2 regions of the Streptomyces agglomeratus genome follow, and region 1 is predicted to be linked to the other one. Evidence: riboswitches for the same ligand, from Rfam matches in the RefSeq annotation. Region 1 holds a riboswitch; the other holds the start of a gene.
What was found. A riboswitch is a leader RNA that binds a small molecule or an ion and turns the genes downstream of it on or off. The one in region 1 is predicted to bind cobalamin.
Positions count from the first base shown of each region.

Region 2: linked by a shared signal. The riboswitch ahead of AS594_RS11975 (ribonucleoside-diphosphate reductase subunit alpha) and the one ahead of AS594_RS21865 (CbtB domain-containing protein) in region 1 are both predicted to bind cobalamin.

Region 1 is NZ_MEHJ01000001.1:5,021,896-5,026,937, reverse strand. It holds gene glxA (radical copper oxidase GlxA) at 1-324, shown strand, start outside; gene AS594_RS21870 (glycoside hydrolase family 6 protein) at 397-1,428, opposite strand; cobalamin riboswitch at 1,573-1,738, shown strand; gene AS594_RS21865 (CbtB domain-containing protein) at 1,773-1,991, shown strand; gene AS594_RS21860 (CbtA family protein) at 2,010-2,774, shown strand; gene AS594_RS21855 (class F sortase) at 2,845-3,516, opposite strand; gene AS594_RS21850 (hypothetical protein) at 3,518-4,075, opposite strand; gene AS594_RS21845 (HAD-IIA family hydrolase) at 4,179-4,958, opposite strand; gene AS594_RS21840 (alkaline phosphatase family protein) at 5,033-5,042, opposite strand, start outside.
Region 2 is NZ_MEHJ01000001.1:2,853,493-2,858,534, reverse strand. It holds gene AS594_RS11980 (ribonucleotide-diphosphate reductase subunit beta) at 1-21, opposite strand, end outside; partial or broken gene AS594_RS11975 (ribonucleoside-diphosphate reductase subunit alpha) at 24-2,415, opposite strand; cobalamin riboswitch at 2,557-2,680, opposite strand; gene AS594_RS47560 (hypothetical protein) at 2,792-2,941, shown strand; gene AS594_RS11965 (YbdD/YjiX family protein) at 3,235-3,438, opposite strand; gene AS594_RS11960 (carbon starvation CstA family protein) at 3,435-5,042, opposite strand, start outside.

The sequences.
Region 1 (5,042 bases):
ATCTACACGCCGCCGTACCTCTTCCGGGACGCGCGGCCGAAGCTGACCGGCGGACCGAAGACGGTCAGGCGCGGCGGTACGGCCACCTTCAAGTCGGCGCACGCCGCGTCGATCAAGGACGCGAAGCTGATGCGGCCCAGCGCCGTCACGCACGTCACAGACGTCGACCAGCGCACGGTGGCGCTGGAGATGAAGAAGACGAAGGGCGGCATCTCGGTCACCGTGCCGAAGAACCGGGCGCTGGTCCCGTCCGGCTACTACATGCTGTTCGTGACGGACGATCAGGGCACGCCGTCCGAGGGCGTCTGGATCGAGGTCCCGTAGGCCGACGGGTACGCGAAGGGGGCCGCCCGGTGTGCCGGGCGGCCCCCTTCGCTTTCCGTGTCGCGTGCGCCGCTACTTCGCGTTGCGGGCCAGTTCGAGCGCGTACTCCTCGTACCACTCGCCGGCCTTCGGGCCGCCCTTGCAGTCGCCGTCGGACTCGCCGGGGCGCTTGATCCACAGGAACGCGTCGACCAGCTCGTCACCGGTCTTGGTGGTCGGCTTCTCACCGAGCGCGCGGCCCGGCGGGTTGCACCAGTTCTCCTCGGGGTCTCCCCCGGTGTACGGACCGTTGCCGTTGCGGCTGGTGTCGATGACGAAGGGCTTGTTGCCCACCTTCGCGGAGAGCTTCCTGCCGAAGTCCTTGCTGACGCGGGTGGTCTGGAAGTTGGAGACGTTCACCGAGAAGCCGTCCGCCTTCGCGATACCCGCCCGCTGGAGCGGCTCGAACAGTGAGTCGGGGGACTTCCAGCCCGCGTTGCCCGCGTCCAGGTACACCTTGGCCTTCGGCTGCTCCTTGAGGCGCTCGACGGCGCCCTTGAGGAGGTCGTACCGCTCCTCGTGGAACTCGTCGGGCGTGCAGCCGTCGACCAGGTGCAGCAGCGCGTCCGGCTCCAGGATCACGGTGGCCGGGCGGTCGCCGATGCCCTTGGCCACCTGGTCGACCCAGGCGCGGTAGGCGTTGCCGTCGGCGGCGCCACCCTTCGAGAACTGCCCGCAGTCGCGGTGCGGGATGTTGTAGAGGACGAGCAGCGCGTCGCGGTCCGCCTTCTCGGCCGCCTCCGTGTACCCCTTGGCCTGGGCCTCGGCGTTCTCGGGACCGATCCACTCGGCGGCCGGCTGCTCGGCGATCTTGCGGATGAGGCCGGCCTTCTCGTCCTCGCCCTTCTTGGCCAACGCAGCGGCCTGCTTGGCAGCGTTTCCTTCCGGGTTGACCCAGTACGGATCGCTCCCCTTCGGCTGCTGCTTCACCGGGTCCGGACTCGTGCCGCCGCCCCCGTCACCGCCGGAGGACGAGCAGCCCGCCAGGAGCAGCGCGGCCCCCACGGCCCCCACCGCGGCCACCCGGACACGCACGCGCCTACGGCCGCTGTAACTGCCGTACATCCACTCCCCCTTGGCTGCACCGAAGATGCACTGAAGACGTACTGAAGATACGAGGACCCCCCGGTCCCTCCCCGGACACATCCGGTCGAAACCATCCTGGCACACCGGGTGCCGCCACGGGAGCGAGGGACAGAGTCCCTGTTGACAGTGCTCAGCCAGGCTGGGACTCTCCGGATGACAACTCCACACACATCGAGGCGACGGTGGACAGGAACCCGGTGCGAACCCGGGACGGTCCCGCCACTGTGACCGTACGCGAGCCCACGGGCCCGTACGGAAGTCAGGAACTGACCCGTCGTCCTCCTGAATTGGGGCGTGGAAACCCCAGAAGGAGGCTCACCGGTATGTCTCTGCACACTGCGCAGCACACCGACACCGCGGCGGTCACGTCCGCCGCGACCACCGCCCGTCACTGGCTGATCATGGCCGCCGCGGCGATCATCGCCCTCGTCGCGCTCTACGCGGTCTTCATGGACAACGGCACCGCCATCGCCGCTACGGGCGACTACCTGCACGAGTTCTCGCACGACGGCAGGCACCTCTTCGGTGCCCCCTGCCACTGATCGGGGGCCGTGCGCACCATGTCAGAACCTGTACTGCCCCTGCTCGGACGCGGGCTGGCGGCGGGCGGGGCAGCCGGCCTTGCCGCCGGCCTGTTCTCCCTGCTCCTCGCCGAGCCCCTGATGGACCGTGCGATCCGCCTCGAAGAGGCACGTTCCGCGGCCGATGAGCACACGCACGGTGCGGCGGCCACGGCCGTCCAGCACCACGAGGAACTGTTCTCCCGCTCCACCCAGCACTTCGGCCTGGTCGTCACGGCGGTCGTGGCGGGCCTCGCGCTGGGCGTCCTGTTCGCCCTCGCCTACGCCCTGGTGCACCGCCGTACGGGCCTCGGTGAGCGGCCGTGGCCGCGCGCCCTGGCCTTCGGCGCGGCCGCCTTCGTGGCGGTCTCGCTGCTGCCGGGACTGCGCTATCCGGCGAACCCGCCGGGGGTCGGCGACTCCGGCACCGTCGCGAGCCGCCAGGCCCTGTGGCTGGCGGCCGTGGTGATCGGCATCCTCGGCATGGTGCTGGCCCGGCAGGTGTACGTACGCCTCGCCGACCGGTCCCTGCCGGTGCGGCAGGTCGCGGTGGCCGTCACGGGGGTCGCGACGCTGGCGGTGCTGTTCGCGCTGCCGGGCAATCCGGACGAGGTCCCGGTGGCGGCGACGCTGCTGTGGGACTTCAGGATGCTGTCGCTGGCCTCGCACGCGGTGCTGTGGGCGGTGTTCGCGGGGGTCTTCGGGGCGCTGGGGCTGCGCGCGGCGACCCGCTCGGTTCCGGCGGCGGAGCCGGTGGCGGCGTAACACCGACCGCACCACCAACCACACCAACCGCACCACCGACCGCACCAACCGCACCGACAACGCCGGGCGTTCAGCCCCGGCCGGCCCCCGTCAGGTACGCCGACACCACGACGTTGGCCGTGTAGGTGCGGGCCTTCTTGTCGTACGTGCCCCCGCAGGTGATCAGGCGCAGTTCCGCCCGGTCGCTCTCGCGGGGGCCGTACACCTTCTGCGGGTCGAAGCGCTCGCGGGTGAAGACCTGGATGTCGTCGATGGTGAACTCCAGGCTCAGACCGCCGGCGCCCGTCACCTTGACCTTCTCGCCGGGACGCGCGGCGCTCAGGCCGTAGAACACGGCCGGCTTGTTCTCGGTGTCGACGTGCCCGACGAGCAGGGCGACTCCCGCCGCGCCCGGCACGCTCCCGCCCCGGAACCAGCCGACCTTCGACGACTGGTGGTACGGCGGCGGATCGACGGCGCCCGACGCGTCGAGACCGCGGGGAACCACCGGGGCCGTGATGCCCAGGGAGGGCACGGCGACGCGCTGCGGCGCCGCGGCGGCCTCTACGGGGGCGTGTGCGGGAGGCAGCGGCACTCCCAGCGGGCGGCCGACAGCGGCCACGTCTCCGGTGGTGGGCGCCGAGCTGCCGCCGGGGCCGTCGGTCACCTCCCGGCCCCACAGCCACAGTCCGAGCAGCAGCACCGCCCACGCGACGCCGGTCAGCAGCCGTCCGCCACCGGCCGGCCGGTCCTCGGCGGACATGTCAGTCCGAGTCCGTACGACGGCGACGGCGCACGCTGCGGTAGGCCACCGCGACCGCCGCCGCGCCCGCCAGCACGAGGCCGATCACGGTGTGCGGCGTTCCGGGCCCGCCCTCCTCGGCCGCGGCGACCTCCGCCGTGCCGCCGCCGCCCGCGTGCACGGGTGCGACGGGGGTCTCGTGGTGCGTCGGGTGGTGGGTGGGCTCGTGGTGGTGGACGACCGTGACGGTGCCGCTGGCCCGGCCGCCGCCCTTGCACTTCACCCAGATCTCGTAGTCCTTGGCCTCGGCGTCGGAACGGATGCGGGCCTCGGCGAACAGGTCGCCGCGGTCGGCCGCCGGGTTGAAGTGCGCGGGTGAGGCGAACGCCTCCGACGTACCGGTGGCCTGCCCGCCCTTGCACACGTCGACCCGCAGATCCACCTCCCCGCCCGGAGCGATGGTGGACGGAGTGACGAGGACCTGGCCCTCGGCCTCGTTGTCGGCATGGGCGGCGGCTGCGGGCGCGATGACCGCGGCAGCCGCCACGCCGGCACAGAGCGCGAGCTGAAGTGAGCGCATAGTGAACCTCCTGGTACTACGAAGATTCACCGGTACGGCCGGTTTCCGCATCTTCAGGAGCGCTTCACTGCTCCGTACGGGCCCCCGGGCGGGAGCGGACCGCTCAGATCCGGTCGACGAGGTCCGCGATCGAATCGACGATCGTCGAGGGGCGGAAGGGGTAGCGGTCGACGTCCGCCGGCCCGGTCAGACCGGTCAGGACGAGAAACGTCTCCATGCCCGCTTCCAGCCCGGCCAGGACGTCCGTGTCCATCCGGTCGCCGATCATCGCGCTGGTCTCGGAGTGGGCGCCGATCGCGTTGAGCCCGGTCCGCATCATCAGCGGGTTGGGCTTGCCCGCGAAGTACGGGTCCTTGCCGGTCGCCTTGGTGATCAGCGCGGCGACGGCGCCGGTGGCCGGCAGCGGGCCCTCCCGGCTCGGGCCGGTCTCGTCGGGGTTGGTGCAGATGAAGCGCGCACCGGCGTTGATGAGCCGGATGGCCTTGGTGAGCGCCTCGAAGCTGTACGTACGGGTCTCGCCCAGGACGACGTAGTCCGGGTCGTGGTCCGTCAGGACGTAACCGATGTCGTGCAGCGCCGTCGTCAGTCCTGCCTCGCCGATGACGTACGCCGTGCCGCCGGGCCGCTGGTCGTCGAGGAAGCGGGCGGTGGCGAGCGCCGAGGTCCAGATGTTCTCGACCGGCACGTCGAGGCCCATCCGGAAGAGGCGGGCGTGCAGGTCGCGGGCGGTGTAGATCGAGTTGTTGGTCAGCACCAGGAAGGGCCTGCCCGACTCGCGGAGCCGCTTGATGAAGGCATCGGCGCCGGGGATGGGCGTTCCCTCGTGGATGAGGACGCCGTCCATGTCGGTCAGCCACGATTCGATCGGCTTGCGCTCTGCCATGTGCCGGACTCCTGCCGTACGCAAAAAAACGCTGGGGGCGCCCGGACCACACCGTCCGGGCGCCCCCACCTTAATCAGGCCGCT
Region 2 (5,042 bases), 2.2 Mb from region 1:
GATTGCAGCGTTTTCGCTCATGATTACTGGCACGCCTCGCAGGACTCGGGGTTCTCAAGGGAGCAGGCGATCGCGTCCGCGTCGGGGCGGCGGGGCCTGCTGTACGGGGATGGGGGCCGCGGCAGCCGCGCCGGAGCCGGCCGCGCGGGCGATGCGGGTCGCGGGGCGCGAGCGCAGGTAGTACGTCGTCTTCAGCCCCTTCTTCCACGCGTAGGCGTACATCGAGGAGAGCTTCCCGATGGTCGGCGTCTCCAGGAAGAGGTTCAGGGACTGCGACTGGTCGAGGTACGGCGTACGGGCCGCCGCCATGTCGATCAGACCGCGCTGCGGGATCTCCCACGCGGTGCGGTACAGGGCCCGTACCTCCTCGGGGATCCAGCTGAAGCCCTGCACCGAGCCGCTGGACTCGCGCAGCGCCTCGCGGGACTGGGCGTCCCAGACGCCGAGCTTCTTCAGGTCCTCCACCAGGTACGCGTTGACCTGGAGGAACTCACCGCTGAGCGTCTCGCGCTTGAAGAGGTTGGAGACCTGCGGCTCGATGCACTCGTACACGCCCGCGATGGACGCGATGGTCGCGGTCGGCGCGATCGCGAGGAGCAGGGAGTTGCGCATGCCGGTCTTCGCGATACGGGCGCGCAGCGCGTCCCACCGCTCCGGCCAGGTGACCTCGACGCCGTAGTGGTCGGGGTGCAGGACGCCGCGCGCCGCGCGGGTCTTCTCCCAGGCCGGGAGCGGGCCGCTGACCTCGGCGAGGTCGCAGGACGCCTCGTACGCGGCGAGCATGATGCGCTCGGCGATCCGCGTGGACAGGTCGCGGGCCTCGGCCGAGTCGAAGGGCAGGCGCAGCTTGAAGAAGACGTCCTGGAGACCCATCGCGCCCAGGCCCACCGGACGCCACTTGGCGTTGGAGCGGCCGGCCTGCTCGGTCGGGTAGAAGTTGATGTCGACGACGCGGTCGAGGAAGGTGACGGCCGTGCGGACGGTCTCGTCCAGCCGCTCCCAGTCGATCTCGCCGTTCCCGAGAACGAACGAACCGAGGTTGACGGAGCCGAGGTTGCAGACGGCCGTCTCGCCGTCGTCAGTGACCTCCAGGATCTCGGTGCACAGGTTCGAGGAGTGGACGACGGAGCCGGGCTCGGCGGTCTGGTTCGCCGTACGGTTCGACGCGTCCTTGAACGTCATCCAGCCGTTCCCGGTCTGCGCCAGGGTGCGCATCATCCGGCCGTACAGCTGGCGCGCGGGAATGGTCGTACGGGCCAGGCCGTCGGCCTCCGCCTTGCGGTACGCCTGGTCGAACGCGTCGCCCCACAGGTCGACGAGCTCGGGAACGTCGGAGGGCGAGAACAGCGACCAGTCGGCGTCCGCGTCGACGCGGCGCATGAACTCGTCGGGGATCCAGTGCGCGAGGTTCAGGTTGTGCGTACGCCGCGCCTCCTCACCCGTGTTGTCGCGCAGTTCCAGGAACTCCTCGATGTCCGCGTGCCACGTCTCCAGGTAGACGCAGGCCGCGCCCTTGCGCCGGCCGCCCTGGTTCACGGCGGCGACGGACGAGTCGAGGGTGCGCAGGAAGGGGACGATGCCGTTCGAGTGACCGTTGGTGCCGCGGATCAGGGAGCCGCGGGCGCGGATGCGGGAGTACGAGAGGCCGATGCCGCCGGCGTGCTTGGAGAGGCGCGCGACCTCGTGGTAGCGGCCGTAGATCGAGTCGAGCTCGTCGAGCGGCGAGTCCAGCAGGTAGCAGGACGACATCTGCGGGTGGCGCGTACCGGAGTTGAACAGCGTCGGCGACGACGGCAGGTAGTCCAGGCGGCTCATCAGGCGGTACAGCGCGGCGACCTCGTCGGCGGCCGGGGGGGAGTCGTCCTTGGCGAGGCCGGACGCCACGCGCAGCATGAAGTGCTGCGGGGTCTCGATGACCTGACGGGTGATGGGGTGGCGCAGGAGGTAGCGGCTGTAGACCGTGCGCAGTCCGAAGTAGCCGAAGCGGTCGTCGGCGTCCTGGTCGACCAGCGCGTCGAGGCGGGCCGCGTGGGCGTTCACGAAGTCGGCCGTGCGGTCGGCGATCAGGCCCTCGCGGTGGCCGACGGACACCGACTCGGAGAACGTACGGACGCCCTGCGTCGCCGCCTCGTCCCGGATCGTACGGGTCAGCAGGCGGGCCGCGAGGCGGGAGTACGCCGGGTCCTCGGAGATCAGCCCGGCGGCGGCGTCGGTGGCGAGGCCCCGCAGCTCTGCCGCGTCGGACGCCGCGTTGCGGCCGCGCAGGGCGGCCGCGGCGACTCTGCCCGGGTCGGTGTCGGGGAGGTCGGCGGTCAGGTCGGTGAGGGTCCGCAGCAGTGCGGTCCCGGCTCCGGGCCCGTCGGACGGCTCCGTCGATTCCGTGGCAGTGGCCGGATCGGCTGACGCGATGGTCACAGGGGTGCTCTCCCTCGCTCGGCGCGGGGCCGGCGGGGGAGCGGGGGCGTACGGGCACACGTCACCCGTCGAGGGCGGCACACCGCGTAGCGTCCACCGGCCCAACCGCGAGGCCCGGACGTGTCGGTATCCGGTTCGGTCGAGCCGGATACACCGTCGGCAGGTCTTCGGACTCCCGGGTGCACAAAAGCACACCGATCACACCGTTGCGGGACAGTTCCGGATTCACACCGGATTCCCCTGCGGCGACAGCGAGCATGAGCATACATGTGGGGGCGGTTGGATGATGCACCCCCCACATGTTGTGTCACGCGGGAAGGGGACCGCAGTTGTCACAGGGCGCCGCTATCGTCGTGAGCACAAGGAGGTACGCCCCATGACAGCTGTCGCCGGCCGGCCCCACCTGCTCCCCGAAGAGTTCGACGAGGCCACGCGCATACTCGCCCGCACGACCGAGGGCGTGCGTCTGGAGCTCATCGACGGGCGGCTGAGGAGCAGGGTTGTTCCGGACGGGGACCACGGGTGAATCATTCAGTGGCTGACGCGCATCTGCTTGCAGTCTCGTCCCGAGCTGTGGCTCCATCCGGACCAAGGGCTGAAGGTGCAGGCGTACCGCAAGGGCCGCGCGCCCCGACGGCTCACTCGCGCCCAGTGATGCCTTCGTACGAGAACGCGCACACCGTCCCGTTCGGCAAGCCGGTGGCGCTGCCCGGCCCGGTCGAACTCACCCTGGAGACCCAAGCCCTGAAGGAGTGGGTGCGCTGACGCCGACGGGCCGCCGTACCCCCGAATGGGGCGCGGCGGCCCGTGGGCGACCGTTCAGCAGCAGCGGAAGCCCTCGCGGGGGTCCGCCTCGCGGGCGTCCGTGCGGCTGCGCTCGAACTGGCGGCGGGTCATCACCGGCGCCCCGGGGTCGCAGGAGCGCGCGTGGGCGACGTACCGGTCGTACGCCGACTCGCCGGTCAGCTCGCGGACGTACCAGCGGATCCGGCCCGCCGCCCGCCGAACGTCCGTCAGCGTCATTCCGGCGTCCCCGTCCCGGCGGCCGCCGTCTCCTTGCGGTTGCCGCCCTCCGGGCCGACGCCGGCGGCGACCAGTTCGGCCTTCTCCTCCTTGGTGGCGATGATCGAGGCGGGGGCGACCAGCTTGGACTCGACGTACGGCGCCTCGTGGAGCTTGACGCTCTCGGGGTCGCGGATCGCCTTGAGGCAGACCCGGCCGGCGTCCGCGAGCACCACCACGATGAGGACCGCGAAGAGCGCGCACAGCACGCCGTCGACGGTCGAGTTGGTGACGACGGTGTGCATCTGGTCCATGTTCTTGGCGGGCGGCAGCACCTGGCCCGCGTCGATGCCGGCCTGGTACTTGTCGCGCTGGGCGAAGAAGCCGACCTTCACGTCGTCCGAGAAGATCTTCTGCCAGCTCGCGGTGAGCGTGACCGCCACGTCCCAGGCGAGCGGCACCGCGGTGACCCACGCCCACTTCAGGCGGCCGGACTTCACGAGCAGCGTGGTGCAGACGGCGAGGGCGACGGCGGCCAGCAGCTGGTTCGCGATGCCGAACAGCGGGAAGAGCTGGTTGATGCCGCCCAGCGGGTCGTGCACGCCGACCCACAGGAAGTAGCCCCAGCCGCCGACGACGACCGCGCTGGCGAACCAGACACCGGGCTTCCAGCTGACCTGGCGGAACGGCTTGTAGACGTTGCCCAGCATGTCCTGGAGCATGAAGCGTCCGACGCGCGTGCCCGCGTCCACCGTGGTGAGGATGAACAGCGCCTCGAACATGATTGCGAAGTGGTACCAGAAAGCCTTCATCGCGGTACCGCCGACGACGGCCGAGAAGATCTCCGACATGCCGAGCGCGAAGGTCGGCGCGCCACCCGTGCGCGAGAGCAGGCTCTGCTCCTCGACGTCCTTCGCGGCCTGGGCCAGCGCCTCGGGCGAGATGGAGAAGCCGAGGTTCGTCACCGCCTCGGACGCCGCCTGGACGCTGTCCCCGACGACGCCGACGGGGGAGTTGATGGCGAAGTACAGGCCGGGATCGATGATGCAGGCCGTGATCATGGCCATCACCGCGACGAACGACTCGGTCAGCATCGCGCCGTAGCCGATCATCCGGATCTGTGTCTCCTTCTGGACCATCTTCGGCGTGGTGCCGGAGGAGACCAGGGAGTGGAAGCCGGAGAGCGCGCCGCAGGCGATGGTGATGAAGACGAACGGGAACATCGAGCCGGCGAAGACCGGCCCGGTGCCGCTGGTCGCGAAGTCGGTGACGGCGGGCATCTTCATCGTCGGCAGCGCTATGAAGACGCCGAGGGCGAGCAGCCCGATCGTGCCGACCTTCATGAAGGTGGAGAGGTAGTCGCGCGGCGCCAGCAGCAGCCACACCGGGAGGACCGAGGCGAGGAAGCCGTACACGATCATCCAGATGACGAGCGTGCCCGGCTCCAGCGTGAAGGTGTCCGCCCACGAGGACTCCGCGACCCAGCCGCCCGAGACGATCGCGAGCAGCAGCAGCGCGACGCCGATGACGGAGACCTCGCTGACCCGGCCGGGACGCAGGACGCGCAGGTAGACGCCCATGAACAGGGCGATCGGGATGGTCATGCCGATGGAGAAGACGCCCCA